DNA from 2 places in the Bradyrhizobium sp. 930_D9_N1_4 genome. Region 1 is predicted to be linked to the other one. Evidence: predicted binding sites of a transcription regulator. Region 1 holds the regulator's gene; the other holds the start of a gene.

Region 1 (7,856 bases):
ACGACGACCTTGTCGTCTTTCACCATCGCGCTGCGATCGTCGGCTGAAAAGCTCTTCAGCATGGATGCGACCGCATCGCGCGAGCAGGAGCACTGCGCCCTGAGAACCATCGGATTGAACACGCGCACGCCGCGCTCGTGGAAGAGACGATACAGCAGCCGCTCGCCGGAGAGCTCGGGATCGATCAGCTCGACGTCCTCGACGGTGTCGATCAGCGAGCGCGCCTCGACCCAGGCGTCATCCTCAGTGACAGCATGCACCTCGACGCCTTCGGGCGCGTCGCCGGGATGCAGATCGGCCTGCCGCGCGCGCTCGGGCGCCTTCGGCAGAAACTGCATCAGCATGCCGCCGGCACGCCAGCGATGCTTGCCACCGTCGTTCGAGCGCCACTCCTCGCCGACTGCGAGGCGCACGCGCGTGGGGATCTGTTCGGAGCGCAGGAAATATTCGTGAGCTGCATCTTCCAGGCTGCCGCCGTCGAGCGCGACCAGACCCTGGTAGCGGCTCATGTCGGGGCCCTGGTCGATGGTCATGGCAAGATGGCCATGGCCGAGCAGCGTGCCGGAGTCCATTCCGGATTTTTGGGCATCACCGAGGCGCGCGGCGTCGAAACGCGCATAGGCGCGCAGGCGATCCGGCGCCTGATAGTCAACCACCAGGAACGACACCGGACCGTCGGTCTGGGCCTGGAGGATGAAACGGCCCTCGAATTTCAGCGCCGAGCCGAGCAGCGTCGTCAGCACGATGGCTTCGCCGAGCAGCTTGCCGACCGGCGCTGGATAATCGTGCTTGGTCAGGATCTCGTCGAGCGCAGGCCCGAGCCGCACCAGGCGGCCACGCACGTCGAGCGCGTCGACCTCGTAGGGCAGCACGGCGTCATCGATCGGAACCGCGGATGGCGCGCGAACCGGGCCTTCAGGCCCGGTTTTCATGTCAGGGGATTGGGAAACCATGGCGCATTATCTGGGGTCGGAGGACAGAAATAAAAGGGGTGCGAGCGCCTCAAACTCGGCGGCGTCCCGGGGCGCGCGATAGCGCGAACCCGGGACCCATAACCACAGGATTGCGTTGTAGCGCACGACGACAACTCCGAGTCCTCGTCAAACGACGTCCTGTGGTTATGGGTCCCGGATCTGCGCTTCGCTTGTCCGGGACGACAGCGGAGGGTGGCGCAGCCACCGCTCCGTCGCCTCATCACTTCACCGCGTCGAAGCACCAGGCCAGAATGCCCTTCTGCGCATGCAGGCGGTTTTCGGCCTCGTCGAACACGACCGATTGCGGGCCGTCGATCACCTCGTCCGTGACTTCCTCGCCGCGATGGGCGGGCAGGCAGTGCATGAACAGCGCATCGGACTTGGCCAGCGACATCAGCTTGGAATTGACCTGGTAGGGCTTGAGCACGTTGTGACGGTGCTCGCCTTCCTTGTCGCCCATCGACACCCAGGTGTCGGTGACGACGCAATCGGCGCCCTTCACGGCGGCTTCCGCATCGGTGCCGAGCACGATCGACGCGCCGGTCGATTTGATGAAGTCGCGCATCGCCTTTTTCGGTGCGAGCTCCGGCGGCGTGGCGACGTTGAGCTTGAACTTGAAGCGCTCGGCGGCGTGCGCCCAGGAGGCCAGCACGTTGTTGTCGTCGCCGGTCCAGGCCACCGTCCGGCCCTCGATCGGGCCGCGATGCTCCTCGTAGGTCATGAGGTCGGCCATCACCTGGCACGGATGCGAGCGCCGCGTCAGGCCGTTGATGACGGGCACGGTCGCATATTCCGCAAGCTCCAGCAGGGCCTCGTGATTGAGGATGCGGATCATGATGGCGTCGACATAGCGCGAGAGAACGCGCGCGGTGTCGGCGATGGTCTCGCCGCGGCCGAGCTGCATCTCGGCGCCGGTGAGCATGATGGGCTCGCCGCCGAGCTGGCGCATGGCGACGTCGAACGACACGCGGGTGCGGGTCGAGGGACGCTCGAAGATCATCGCCAGCGTCTTGCCTTCGAGCGGCCTCACCGGCTGATGCGCCTTCTGCTTCGCCTTCATGGCGGAGGAGGCTGCGAGCATGCTCTTGAGCTCCGACAGCGGCAGCTCGTTGATATCGAGGAAGTGCTTCGGCGTTTTACTCGGGGACTTGCTCATCAGCTTGCCGCCCGCTTGTTGCCGGCAAGCGCAGTGCAGGCACGCTCTAACCGCCCGACGCTGTCCTCGATCTCCGCTTCGGTGACGATCAAGGGTGGCAGGAAGCGCACGACGTTGTCGCCGGCGCCGACGGTGAGCAGTTTTTCGTTGCGCAGCGCCGCGACCAGGTCGCCGGAGGGCACCACGGCCTTGATGCCGATCAGAAGCCCCTCGCCGCGCACTTCGCTGACGACATCAGGATGCCGGTCGATCACGGAAGCGAGCTTCTGCTTGAGCAGCAGCGACATCCTCTGCACGTGGTCGAAGAAGCCGGGCTTGAGCATCACGTCGAGCACGGCATTCGCCGCCGCGATCGCCAACGGATTGCCGCCGAAGGTCGAGCCGTGGGAGCCCGGCCCCATCCCGGACGCCGCATCCGCGGTCGCCAGGATCGCGCCGATCGGGAAGCCGCCGCCGAGCGCCTTCGCCAGCGACATCACGTCGGGTGTCACACCGGTGCGCCGATGCGCGAACAGATCGCCGGTGCGGCCCATGCCGGTCTGCACCTCGTCGAACGCGAGCAGCAGGCCCTTCTCGTCGCAAAGCTGGCGCAACGCCCTCAGGAAGGAAGGCGTCGCCGAGCGCACGCCGCCCTCGCCCTGGATCGGCTCGATCAGGATGCCGGCGGTCTGCGGACCGATCGCCTTCTTCACGGCCTCGATGTCACCGTGCGGGATCTGGTCGAAACCATCCATCGGCGGTCCAAAACCTTCGAGATATTTTGCCGAGCCCGTCGCAGCCAGCGTTGCCAGCGTGCGGCCGTGGAAGGCGCCTTCGAAGGTGATGATGCGATAGCGTTCCGGGTGCCCCTTGGAGAAGTGATGATGGCGGACCAGCTTGATCACACCCTCCAGCGCCTCGGCGCCGGAATTGCAGAAGAACACGAAGTCCGCAAAGCTCTCATGGCACAGGCGCGCGGCAAGCTTTTCGCCGTCCGGGCTCTGGAACAGGTTCGACATGTGCCAGAGCTTCGTCGCCTGCTCCTGCAACGCCGTGACCAGCGCGGGATGGGCATGGCCGAGCGCGTTCACGGCGACGCCGGAGGTAAAATCGAGGTAGCGGTCGCCATTGGTCGCGATCAGCCAGCAGCCTTCGCCGCGCTCGAAACCGAGGTCGGACCTGGCGAAAACGGGGAGCAAATGCGGCGCTGCGCTGTTAGTCATGACGGTCACTTGATTGTTGCGGACGGTGTGAGCGTGCATTGCGCAACGCACCATCAACCGGCCCGGAAAACGAAACGTGCCGCCTTTTAAGGGCGGCACGTGGGGCTATCTTATGCCTGGCAAGACGGGTGTCAATGCCGCCCGGAAAGCCTCGCGAAACGCAGAATCCGTAGTCTTGCGGTGGCGATTTGCGGGATTTTCGCCACGGAACATGTGGAAGCGAGTCGGCGGACTCTTGCGCGTGAGTCACGCCATATTGTAGCGTTTGGCTTGTCAGATACGACATCTCGTGCGGCAGTTCTGATCCCAAGAGTCCTCTTGTACCGGCGTAAGCGTTCGGGCGTTCAAGTTGCGCCCGGCGAGCCTTAAGGGATTCTGGCGGCACGGGTTTTTCGAAGCTTAGGCATTCGCTGTGCGGCCCCAGGATGGCAGGCGCCGGCGAAGGAAAGGGTGCAATGACGGTTTTGACCTGGTCGGATGATCGCGTCGAGCAGCTGAAAAAGCTCTGGGAGGCCGGACTTTCGGCCAGCCAGATCGCGGCAGAGCTCGGTAATGTCACCCGCAACGCCGTGATCGGCAAGGTGCACAGGCTCGGCCTGTCCGGCCGCGCCAAGAGCCCCTCATCCGCTGCGCCCCGGCCGCGCAAGGCGCGTCCCGCCCAGCACATGATGCGGGTGAGCCGTCCCATCGCACGCGGCAACACCGCGCTGGCGCAGGCCTTCGAGGTCGAAGTCGAGGCTGAACCGGTTACTTACGACAACGTGGTGCCGATGAGCCAGCGGCTGTCGCTGCTGGAGCTGAACGAAGCCACCTGCCACTGGCCGGTCGGCGATCCCTCGAGCCCGGATTTCTTCTTCTGCGGCGGCAAGGCGCTCTCGGGCCTGCCTTACTGCGCCCAGCACTCGCGCGTCGCGTATCAGCCGGCCGCTGATCGTCGCCGTGCACCGGCAAAGCCCGGGCCGCGCTGAGCACGGCCTCAGGCGACATCGAGAAAAAGAAAAGCGCGCCATCCGGCGCGCTTTTTTGTTGGCTTATTGGCCGTTAGCTTGACGCCTGCTCTGCCTTCGCAAAGCGGTCGTCGAGCGCGTAGCCGGCGCCGCGGACGGTGCGGATCGGATCCTGCTCGCGGCCGAGATTGAGCAACTTGCGCAGGCGGCCGATATGGACGTCGACGGTGCGCTCGTCGATATAGATGTCGCGGCCCCAGACGCTGTCGAGCAGCTGCTCGCGCGAGAACACCCGGCCCGGATGCTCCAAGAAGAACTCCAGCAGGCGATATTCGGTCGGGCCGAGATCGATCGGCCGGCCCGAGCGCGCCACGCGGCGCTTGTCGCGGTCGAGCTCGATGTCGCCATAGGCGAGCACGGTGGCGAGCCGCTCGGGGCTAGCGCGCCTGAGCAGGCCCTTCACACGCGCCAACAGCTCCGGCACCGAGAACGGCTTGACGATGTAGTCGTCGGCACCGGTCGCTAGCCCGCGGACCCGCTCGCTCTCCTCACCGCGTGCGGTGAGCATGATGATCGGGAGCTGCTTGGTCTCGGGGCGGGTACGAAGCCGCCGGCACAATTCGATGCCTGACAGCCCCGGCAGCATCCAGTCGAGCACGATCAGATCGGGGATGTGCTCCTTGAGGCGGGTGTCGGCGTCGTCGCCGCGCATCACCGTCTCGACGTCATAGCCGTCGCCTTCGAGGTTGTAGCGAAGCAGCTCGGTGAGAGCTTCCTCGTCTTCAACCACCATAATGCGTGCGCCCATCGGGTCGTCGCTCCTTCAGGAAATCAGGTATTCGGGACCGACGTGGCGAAAGTCGTCATGTCGCCCTTCGGACGCTTGTCGGTGATCGCCTGTCCCTCGATCATGTAGAACACGGTCTCGGCGATGTTGGTGGCGTGGTCGCCGATGCGCTCGATGTTCTTGGCGCAGAACATCAGATGGATACAGAACGAGATGTTGCGCGGATCCTCCATCATGTAGGTGAGGAGCTCGCGGAACAGCGATGTGCAGATGGCGTCGACTTCCTCGTCGCCCTTCCACACCGCCATCGCCGCCGGCAGGTCGTGCGCGGCGTAGGCGTCCAGCACCGACTTGACCTGCTGCTGCACGAGGTCGGTCATGTGCTCGAGGCCGCGGAACAGTTTGAGCGGATGGAAGTCCGTCTCCAGCGCCGCGACGCGCTTGCCCATGTTCTTGGCGAGGTCGCCGATGCGTTCGAGATCGGTGGCGACGCGCATCGCGCCGACGATCTCGCGCAGATCGACCGCCATCGGCTGGCGGCGTGCGATGGTGAGAACGGCACGCTCCTCGATCTTCTTCTGGAGCGCGTCCAGCTCGGCGTCGATGGTGACGACGCGCTGACCGAGCGCGACGTCGCGGCGGATCAATGCGCCGACGGAATCGACGATCATGCGCTCGGCGATGCCGCCCATCTCGGCGACCAGGCGGGTGAGTTCCTGCAGGTCGGTGTCGAAGGCTTTTGCGGTATGTTCAGAACCCATGTCCCGTCTCCTCAGCCGAACCGGCCGGTGATGTAATCCTGCGTGCGCCGATCGCTCGGCGACGTGAAGATCTTGTTGGTGTCGTCGAACTCGATCAGCTCGCCGAGATACATGAAGGCGGTCTTGCCGGAGACGCGCGCCGCCTGCTGCATGTTATGGGTGACGATCGCGATCGTGTAATCCTCGGACAGCTCCTGGATCAGCTCCTCGACCTTGGCGGTCGAGATCGGGTCGAGCGCCGAGCAGGGCTCGTCGAACAGGATCACCTCGGGCCGTACCGCGACGGTGCGGGCGATGCAGAGGCGCTGCTGCTGGCCGCCGGAGAGCGACAGGCCGGAGGCATTGAGCTTGTCCTTGACCTCGTTCCAGAGCGCGCCGCCACGCAGCGCCTTCTCGACGCGGCCATCCATCTCGGATTTCGAGATCTTCTCATAGAGGCGGATGCCGAACGCGATGTTCTCGTAGATCGTCATCGGGAACGGCGTCGGCTTCTGGAACACCATGCCGACGCGGGCGCGCAGCAGATTGAGGTCCAGCCTGGGGTCGAGGACGTTGGTCTGGTCTAGCATGAGCTGACCGGTGGCGCGCTGGCCCGGATAGAGGTCGTACATCCGGTTGAAGATGCGCAGCAGGGTCGACTTGCCGCAGCCCGACGGGCCGATGAACGCCGTGACGCGGTTGGCGCCGAGCGTCAGGTTGATGTTCTTCAGCGCGTGGTGCTCGCCGTAATAGAAATTGAGGTTGCGAACCGTCACCTTGGCCGGAGCTTCGGGCAGCGGCTGCGAGCCGGGATGGACGGAGGCCGTACTGACGGAAACAGACATGTCGCTCATTTTGCAGTCCTCTCGGCGCTCAGGATGCGTGCGCCAATGTTCAGGGCAAGCACGGTCAAAGTGATCAGCAGGGCGCCGCTCCAGGCCAACTGCTTCCAGTAGGCATAGGGGCTCTGCACGAAGTTGTTGATGGTCACCGGCAGGTTGGCCATCGTCTTGTTCAGGCCCAGGCTGAAGAATTGGTTCGACAGCGCCGTGAACAGCAGCGGCGCGGTCTCGCCGGCGACGCGGGCAGTCGCCAGCATCACGCCGGTGATGAGACCCGACCGGGCCGCACGATAGGCGATCCGCTTGATCACCAGCGAGCGCGGCAGGCCGAGCGCGGAAGCCGCCTCGCGCAGGGGATTCGGCACCAACAGCAGCATGTCCTCGGTCGTGCGCAGCACCACCGGGATCACGATGACGGCAAGCGCAAGGCTGCCTGCGATCGCCGAGAAGCCGCGCATCGGCACCACCACCGCGCCATAGATGAACAGGCCGATGATGATCGAGGGCGCCGAGAGCAGGATGTCGTTGATGAAACGGATCACCGAGGTTAGGCGATCGTTGCGGCCGTATTCGGCAAGATAGGTGCCGGCGAACAGGCCGAGCGGCGCGCCGATGCCGACGCCGATCACCGTCATGATGACCGAACCGACGATGGCGTTGCGCAGGCCGCCTTCGGTCGAGCCCGGAGGCGGAGTGTCCGCGACGAAGAGCTCGAGGTTCAGGCCGGCCAGGCCGTTGAAGAGCAGCGTGACCAGGATCAGCGCGAGCCAGGTGACGCCGAAGACGGCTGCGGCAAAGCAGAGCCCGCGGATGACGACGTCCTTGCGGCGACGGCGCGAATAGATCGGATTGAGGGCCATGACTTTACTTCCCCGCCTTCTTGTCGAGCCGCATCAGCATCAATCGCGCCGCAGCCAGCACGAAGAACGTGAGTACGAACAGCAGGAGACCGAGCAGGATCAGGCCGGACTGATGCAGGCCATCGCTCTCGGCGAACTCGGATGCGATCGCCGCCGAGATCGTGGTGCCCGGCGCGAAGATCGATGAGGAGATACGGAACGAGTTGCCGATGATGAAGGTGACCGCCATGGTCTCGCCGAGCGCGCGGCCCAGCGCCAGCATGACGCCGCCGATGATGCCGACGCGGGTGTAGGGGATGACCACGCTGCGGACGACTTCCCAGGTGGTGCAGCCGACGCCGTAGGCGG
Region 2 (7,856 bases), 1.9 Mb from region 1:
AGGCCTAACGTCCGGGTGCCGTAGGCGAAGGTGGCGCGGTGACGCCGGCGCCGAGCGAGCGCTGCACCATCACGGTGTCGGACCAGCGGCCGTGGCGATAAGCGACGCCATAGAGAAGGCCGGCGCGCGCGAAGCCGAACTTCTCGTGCAGCGCCAGCGAGGGCGCGTTGTCCGCATCGATATAGCCGATCATCTGGCGGAAGCCGGCTGCGGCGCAAGCGTCGATCATTCCCTGGAGCAGGAGCCGACCAACGCCGCGGCCGAGATGCTCGTGGTGCACGTAGATCGAGTGCTTGGCCGTGTAGCGATAAGCCGGGCGCTTGCGGAACAGCACCGCATAGGCATAGCCGACCACCTCGCCGCGCCAGGTCGCGACCAGATGCGGCAGGCGGGTCTGCTTCAAATTCTTGCGCCGGTCGCGCAAATCGTCCGGCTCTGGCGCGCCGGTTCCCTCGATGTCGCGCGGCACGCCATTGCGGACATGATGGCGGTAGATCGCCAGCATCGCCTCGACATCGCTCTCGCGTGACGGCCGCACCAGGACCGGTTCGTCGTCTGTCCGCGCGACTGCTGTTTCGTTCATCGGCACCTACTCGGCAACGACGTAAGTATAGAGGCCGATGCGGCCGTTCGCATCGATCTCCTTGTAGACCCCCTGGATTTCCACGTCGAAACCCGGGAACGTGTTGAAGCAGGTTTCAAACATCTTGAGGTAATCCACCATGGGCTTGGCGCGTTCCGTCAACCGCTCGCCCGGGACGATGGTGGCGATGCCAGGCGGATAGACCACGAAGGGCGTGGTGGCGATGCGGCCGGCGATCGCCTCGATCGGCAAATAGTCGACGTCGTTCTTGAACAGATAGCGCGCGGCATCGCGCGGGGACATCGCGATCTCCGGCATGTGCTCGGGCATGAACTGCCGGGCCTGGAGTCCGCTGACATCGGCGGTGCGGAAGAAGCGGTGCATCTCGCCACAGAGATCACGCAGCCGCACGCCGGCATAGCGCGCCTGTCGCCGCTGGTAGAACTCGGGGATGACGTCCGCCAGCAACGCATTGTCGTCGTGCAGCCGTTTGAACGCGACCAGGCCGGAGATCAGCGTGCCGGCCTTGCTCGCCTCGACGCCGGGGGTGAGCAGGAAGAGCAGCGAGTTGAGGTCGTTCTTCTCGGGGACGATGCGGTTTTCGCGCAGATATTGCGCCACGACCGGCGCGGGGATGCCGTGCTCGACATAGGCGCCGGTGGTGCGGTCGAAGCCGGGCGTGAGCAGTGTCAGCTTGTTCGGATCGGTCATGGCAAAGCCTTCGGTGAGGCCGGGGAAGCCATGCCAGTTGGTATCCGGAGAGAGTTGCCACAAGGCGGGATTGGTCGCCAGCTCGTCGGTGGATAGCGTCTCCCAGGCGACGTTGTGCGCAGCGCCCGGACGGCTGACGTCGGGAATGGCGACGCGATCGGGCACGAAGGGTTCGAAGAACCAGCGGCGATCCGGATTCTGCTCCTTCTCCTCGAACTCCCGGCGCATTGCGCGAATCTTCTTGCGCAGCTCGATGCCGAGCCGGATCGTGTCGTCCCACAGCACTTCGCCGGAGCGGCCCTTCATCATCTGCGCTCCGACGTCGAGCGAGGCGAACAGCGGATAGAACGGCGACGTCGAGGCGTGCTGCATGAAGCTTTCGTTGAAGCGTCGATGTTCGACGCGGCGCTTCTGGCCGCGGATGTGACGGTCCTTGATGTGGATTTGCGAGGCCTGTGAGAAGCTCGCGAGTTGCTTGTGGGTGGATTGCGTCGCGATGATGCCCGGCGCCTCGGGGGGAAGGTTCGCCAATCCCATGGCGAAGCGGCCGGCATAGAGCGGGTGAAATTTCATGAAGCCGGCCCAGGCCTCGTCGAACAGGATGTACTCGCAGAGATGGCCGATGCGCTTCAGGATCATCTCGGCGCTGTGGATCGTGCCGTCATAGGTGCACTGCTCGACCACGGCGACGCGGAACGGCCGCTCCTTGCGCCAGGCGTCCTTGTCCGCGACCAGCGGATGGTTGCGGATCGCTTCGCGCAGCGCTTGCTCGTCGAGCACGTCCCAGCGCATCGGACCGATCAGGCCCCAGGCGTTGCGGATGGTCGGCACATAGACCGGAACTCCGCCATTGATCATCAGCGCGCCGTGATGGGCGGCCTTGTGGTTGTTGCGATCGAACAGCACGAGGTCGCCGTCGGTGACAAGCGCACCGAGCGCAACCTTGTTCGAGGTCGAGGTGCCGTTGAGCACGAAATAGGTCTTTTCCGCGCCGAAGATTTGCGCGGCTTCCTTCTGCGCCCTCAGAGCAGGGCCTTCATGGGTGAGGAGGTCGCCGAGGTCGAGCACGGAATTGTCGAGGTCGTCGCGGAACACGGACTCGCCAAGATGTTCGACGAAGACCCGGCCGATCGGGCTGCGGTTGTAGAACACGCCGCCGTTGTGGCCGGGACAGGTCCAGAGCTGGTTGCCTTCCTCGGCATAGTCGACCAGCGCGCCGAAGAACGGCGTCTTCAGCGTCTCGGCATATTGCTTGAGCCGGCTGATCAAATTCTTGGCAATGAAGGTCGGCGTCTCCTCGGACAGGAAGACATAGCCGTCGATGAAGTCGAGCACTTCGACCGGGAGGTCCTCGAAGCGCTTGCGCCGGATCAGAAGGATGATCGGGAAATCGAGGCCCCGGCGACGCATCAAATTGATCAGCGCGGAGGTCTTGCCTTCAAGCCCTTTCTTGCCCCAATCCACCACCATGCAGCCGATGGCGGCATCGGTCTGCACCGCGATCTCGGCGTCTTCCAGCTTGCGGGCCCTGACGACCTCGAAACCGGAACGCTGGATCTCCTCGACGATCTGGTTGAAGCGGATGCCCTCAAGGTCGTCGGCGTCGAACACGGGTGCGGCGAAGAGGAAGTTAAAGCGCTTGAAATAATCCATGGCGGGTCCCGTAAGTGCAGAGACTGACACGTCTCTGCACTTTTGATGACAGTTCTATGACGGTGGCGCGGGCGGCCTTCCGGTGCGTTCGCCGGGCGAGGGAACTGCTAGCGCTTCACCTCGCCGAACACCACCGTCGGCACCGCGCGGTTGACCACCTCGCGCAGTGCGAAGCTCGATTGCACGCGCGCGACGCGGGGCAGGCGCGACAGCTCGGTGCGGTGGATTCGCTCGAAATCCTGGATGTCGCGGGCGAGCACGATCAGGATGTAATCGTCTGTGCCGGACATCAGGAAGCAGCGCACGACGGAGGGGCATTTCACCACGGCCGCCTCGAATGCTTTCAGCGCCTCATCGCTCTGGCTCTCCAGCGCGATGCGGACCAGCACGGTCGTGGTGAGCCCGAATTGGGCGAGATCAAGTGCCGCTTGGTAAGCCTGGATGTAGCCTTCGTCCTCCAGCGCCTTCTGCCGCCGTGCCAGTGCGGTGCTGGAGAGGCCGACCTTGTTGGCGAGCTCGGTGTGGCTGGCCCGCGCATTGGTGGTGAGTTCCGCGAGGATGGCGAGATCTTTCCGGTCGAGGGCCAAGGTTTCGTTTCCAGCGTGAAAGGGCATTTTCGCGCCGGAAACCGGCGCGCCAGTGTCGAAGCTAGCGGATATTTGCACGAAACCAAACTGGCCGCGTCGCTACGATCAGCAGGTGAATCAGAAGGAGACCAGGATGCGCGTCGGTGTGCCCAGGGAGATCAAGGTGCAGGAATATCGCGTCGGGCTCACCCCGGGCGCGGTTCGCGAATATGTCGCGGCCGGACACGAGGTGACGGTCGAAACCGGCGCCGGCAGCGGCATCGGCGCCTCCGACGAGGTGTACCAGCGGGCAGGGGCGACCATTGCCGAGAGCGCCCGCGACATCTTCGCCAGGTCCGACATGATCGTGAAGGTCAAGGAGCCGCAGAAAAGCGAATGGGCTCAGCTCCGCGAAGGCCAGATCCTGTTCACCTACCTCCATCTCGCGCCGGATCCCGAACAGGCCAAAGGCCTGCTTGCCTCCGGCTGCACTGCGATCGCCTATGAAACCGTCACCGACGCGGCCGGTCACCTCCCCCTGCTTGCGCCGATGAGCGAAGTCGCCGGCCGCCTCGCCATCGAGGCCGCCGGCGCCGCGCTCAAGCGATCGGCCGGCGGTCGCGGGCTGCTGCTCGGCGGTGTGCCCGGTGTGCAGCCGGCGCGGGTCGTCGTGCTCGGCGGCGGTGTGGTGGGAACGCAGGCCGCGCGGATGGCGGCGGGCCTCGGTGCGGAAGTCACCGTGATCGACCGCTCAATTCCACGCTTGCGCGACCTCGACGATCTCTTTGCCGGACGCGTGCGCACCCGTTTCTCGACGATCGAGTCGGTCGAGGAGGAGGTGTTCGCGGCCGATGTCGTGATCGGTGCGGTGCTGGTGCCGGGCGCCAGTGCGCCAAAGCTCGTGACGCGGGCGATGCTGCCATCGATGCGTCCGGGTGCGGTGCTGGTCGACGTCGCGATCGATCAGGGCGGCTGCTTCGAGACCTCGCATCCGACCACGCATAGCGACCCGACCTATGAGGTCGACGGTGTCGTGCATTACTGCGTCGCCAACATGCCGGGCGCGGTGCCGGTGACGTCCAGCCAGGCCCTGAACAACGCGACGCTGCCGTTCGGCCTGATGCTCGCGAACAAGGGCTTTGCCGCCGTGCTGGAAAACCCGCATCTGCGCAACGGGCTGAACGTGCATCGCGGCCGCGTCACCAACAAGGCGGTGGCCGAGAGTCTGGGGATGGACTTCGCTCCGGTGGAGAGCGGGCTGGCGGCGTAGACGCTATGCCGGCTTGCGGTGACGGCTGCCGAGCGCAGCCGCGACCGTCTCGGGCCTCTCGATGCGTTCGATCAGCATGTCGATGCGGTCGCCGCCCCAGAACAGTTCGCCGTTGAACACCATGGTCGGCACGCCGAACACGCCGAGCGCCTCCGCCTCGTCGATGATGCGGTCGTGCTCGGCGCGGGCAGGGCCGTTGACGTAGGCTTCGAACGCGCTCCCCGAGCCGCCGCACGAGGTGATGACATCGATGATGGCGGCGAGTTCGTCGATCTCCAGCTCATGGCCCCAGAATTTCCGGAACACCGTGTCGTGGTAGCTGCGGAAGAAGCCGTGCCGTTGGGCGAACAGCATGCCGACACTGGAATAAAAGGCGTCGTAGATCCTCCGCGGCCCCTTCATGACAAGCCCCTGCGCATTGGCGTAGCGCCGCGCATCCATATAGGCGTAGCGCACCTTACGCCAGAAATGCGGTGTGCGCGTTTCCACCGTCCCCATGAATTCCGCGACGCGCAGCGTGTACGGCAGCCATTCCAGTTCGACGCCGCACGTCTCTTCAAGCTCGAACAGACGCTTGTTCGCCACGAACGCGTAGGGGCTTTTGTAGTCAGTGTAGACGCGGACGATTGGCCTGGTCATTGGTGTTTCCCTTCATGCGCGCGGCGCTGCGCTACCTGTGAGGGGGCGAGCGGCTGCCGCAAACTCCGTCATTGCGAGCGAAGCGAAGCAATCCAGAGTGCCTCCGCGGAAAGATTCTGGATTGCTTCGCTGCGCTCGCAATGACGACGAGGCGAGAGTGCAGCGCCAACGCTACAGCTGGTCCGCGGCGGCAGCAATTACCCCTTCGTCAGCCGATACTGCCCAAGATCCGGATCATGCGTCATGCGCCAATAGTCCACGAAACGCCAGGGCATGGCCGAAAACACGCGACCGCTGCTGTTGCGGTAGTACGTGCTCATGCCCGGGTGGGTCCAGATCATGCCCTCGTGTTCGGCATCGACCTTTTGGACGTAGTCGTCGAGGACGTCCTTGCGGACATCGATGGCGGCGACATTCTGCTCAATCATGCCGGCAAGGCAGGCAGAGATATAGCGGCTCTGGCATTCGGACTGGAATATGACACTGCCGCCATGGGCAGGGCCGGAATTGGGGCCGAGCATGCAGAAGAAATTTGGAAAGTCCGGCACGGTCATGCCGAGGAATGCGGTCGGATTGTCGTGGGCCCAGGCCTCGCGCAGATCCTTGCCGTCACGGCCGCTGATGTTCAGGCGCGCGGCCATTTCCGTCACCTTGAAGCCGGTGGCGACCACGATGACGTCCGCCAACCGGTGCTCGCCGTCGGCGGTGACGATGCCGTTCTGGTCGAAATGGTCGATTGCGTCGGTGACGAGTTCGACATTGTCCCGTCTCAAGGTCTTGAACCAGTTGTTGTCGAGCAGGATACGCTTGCCGTAGGGCGGATAGCTTGGCACGCATTTTTCGATCAGGTCGGGACGGTCCTTCAGTTCCGACAGGATGAAGTCCGTCAACTCCTGGCGATGCCGGTCATTGCCCTTGTTGACGGCGCGCTCCGGATGCGGCCAGGCGGGGTCCCTGCGCAGGAACGGCAGCAGGCCGTCGCCGTAGCGCCAGAACATGTTGAAACGGTACCATTGCACATAGAATGGCAGATGCGCGAGCAGCCACCGTGCGCCTTCGCTGATCGGATCGGAATAGCCCTTCACCGGCCGCGCCCATTGCGCGCTGCGCTGATAGACCGTGACTGACGCGACACGGCCGGCGATCGTCGGCACCAGTTGCATTGACGTAGCGCCGGTGCCAATGACGGCAACATGCTTGCCGTCGAGATCGATGTCGCCGGACCACAGCGCCGAGTGGAGGATCGTGCCCTTGAAATTCTCCTCACCCTTGAAATGGGCGCGTGAGGGATCGTTGAGCTGGCCGATGGCCGAAACCAGAGCAGTGGATTCGAAGATCTCTTCGCCTTTTTCGGTCTTGAGCGTCGAGATCCAGCGCCGCTTGCCTTCGTCCCAGCGCGAAGAGGTCAGTTCGGTGTTGACGCGCAGATGCTTGCGGATGCCGTATTCCTCCGCGACCTTCTGGAGATAGCCGAGCAACTCCTCGCGCTGGCAGAAATAGCGGGCCCATGCATTGCCCGTGCCGAACGAGTAGGAATAGGAATGGTTCGGCGTGTCGACGCCGCAGCCGGGATAGCGGTTGATCCACCAGGTGCCGCCGAGTTCGTCGTTCTTCTCGACGATGGTGTAGGGGATGCCGAGATGACCGAGTGCTACGCCGAGAGCGATGGCGCAGACGCCGGCGCCGACGATCAGGACGTGCTGGTCGGCGAGCTTCTCGGCGGCGGGAGGCTTGGTCCATTGCGGCTCGCGCGCCACAAATCCCATCTCCTCGCGCATCAGGGGCGCGTATTCCGGCGCGACGTTCTCACCGAGGCAGGCGCGCATCATCCTGAGCAACAGCTCGTCGCCGGGATCGGTGATGACGGGCTTTGGCGTGCCGTCGGCAAAGAGCCTGACGACCGCTGCGCGGATCTCGTCCTGGACCTCCTTTGGCACCCCGGCCTCGGGATCGGGAATGAGGCGGATGTCGCGCTTGGGCAGGTAGGGCGGCGCGAGCCAGCGCTCGTCGCCGGTCATGTGCACCAGCACCATCAGCAGGCAGCGGATGTCGGCTTCGGCGATCGCCGAGGCAAGGTCGAGCGGTGCTTGTGGAGATGCGATGTTCATGGCGTGTCCTGATCTCCGGATGCACTGAAAAGTCCGCGCGTCATCAGCTTGCGATAGGCGGAGATGACGTGATCGGGCACGGCGGTGACGCCGCCTTTCGAATACGAGTAGCGGCGGCTGAGATAGCCGCGCGAGCCCATCAACATGTGGACGATCGCCTCGAATTCCTCGTCGCTGTAATCCTGAATCGCGCCTGCTCGTCGTGCGCGACGCAAGACGCGGACATAGGCAACCGAGATGTTGTCGAGATGCTTCAGGTAGCCGATGGGCGCGAAGAACTCGGCTTCGTTGAGGATGCGCAAGAATTCCGGGACCTCGCGGATGAA

Evidence for each region. Region 1 encodes PhoB, which activates phosphate uptake and scavenging genes when phosphate is short. Its sites were predicted from a motif close to TGTCATNNANCTGTCAT; they were not measured.
Region 2: AB7532_RS12090 (Orn/Lys/Arg decarboxylase N-terminal domain-containing protein) is a predicted target of PhoB. The motif match lies at 2,993-3,009, and genes of this name have one in related genera.

The regions. Positions count from the first base shown of each region.
Region 1 covers NZ_CP197236.1:701,407-709,262, reverse strand. The annotation lists gene AB7532_RS03290 (Hsp33 family molecular chaperone) at 1-953, opposite strand, end outside; gene argF (ornithine carbamoyltransferase) at 1,195-2,130, opposite strand; gene AB7532_RS03280 (aspartate aminotransferase family protein) at 2,130-3,332, opposite strand; gene AB7532_RS03275 (GcrA family cell cycle regulator) at 3,788-4,300, shown strand; gene phoB (phosphate regulon transcriptional regulator PhoB) at 4,374-5,087, opposite strand; gene phoU (phosphate signaling complex protein PhoU) at 5,111-5,827, opposite strand; gene pstB (phosphate ABC transporter ATP-binding protein PstB) at 5,839-6,660, opposite strand; gene pstA (phosphate ABC transporter permease PstA) at 6,657-7,508, opposite strand; gene pstC (phosphate ABC transporter permease subunit PstC) at 7,513-7,856, opposite strand, start outside.
Region 2 covers NZ_CP197236.1:2,615,084-2,622,939, forward strand. The annotation lists gene AB7532_RS12080 (hypothetical protein) at 1-1, shown strand, start outside; gene AB7532_RS12085 (N-acetyltransferase family protein) at 5-583, opposite strand; gene AB7532_RS12090 (Orn/Lys/Arg decarboxylase N-terminal domain-containing protein) at 590-2,947, opposite strand; gene AB7532_RS12095 (Lrp/AsnC family transcriptional regulator) at 3,055-3,534, opposite strand; gene ald (alanine dehydrogenase) at 3,668-4,783, shown strand; gene AB7532_RS12105 (2-hydroxychromene-2-carboxylate isomerase) at 4,787-5,422, opposite strand; gene AB7532_RS12110 (flavin-containing monooxygenase) at 5,620-7,530, opposite strand; gene AB7532_RS12115 (TetR/AcrR family transcriptional regulator) at 7,527-7,856, opposite strand, start outside.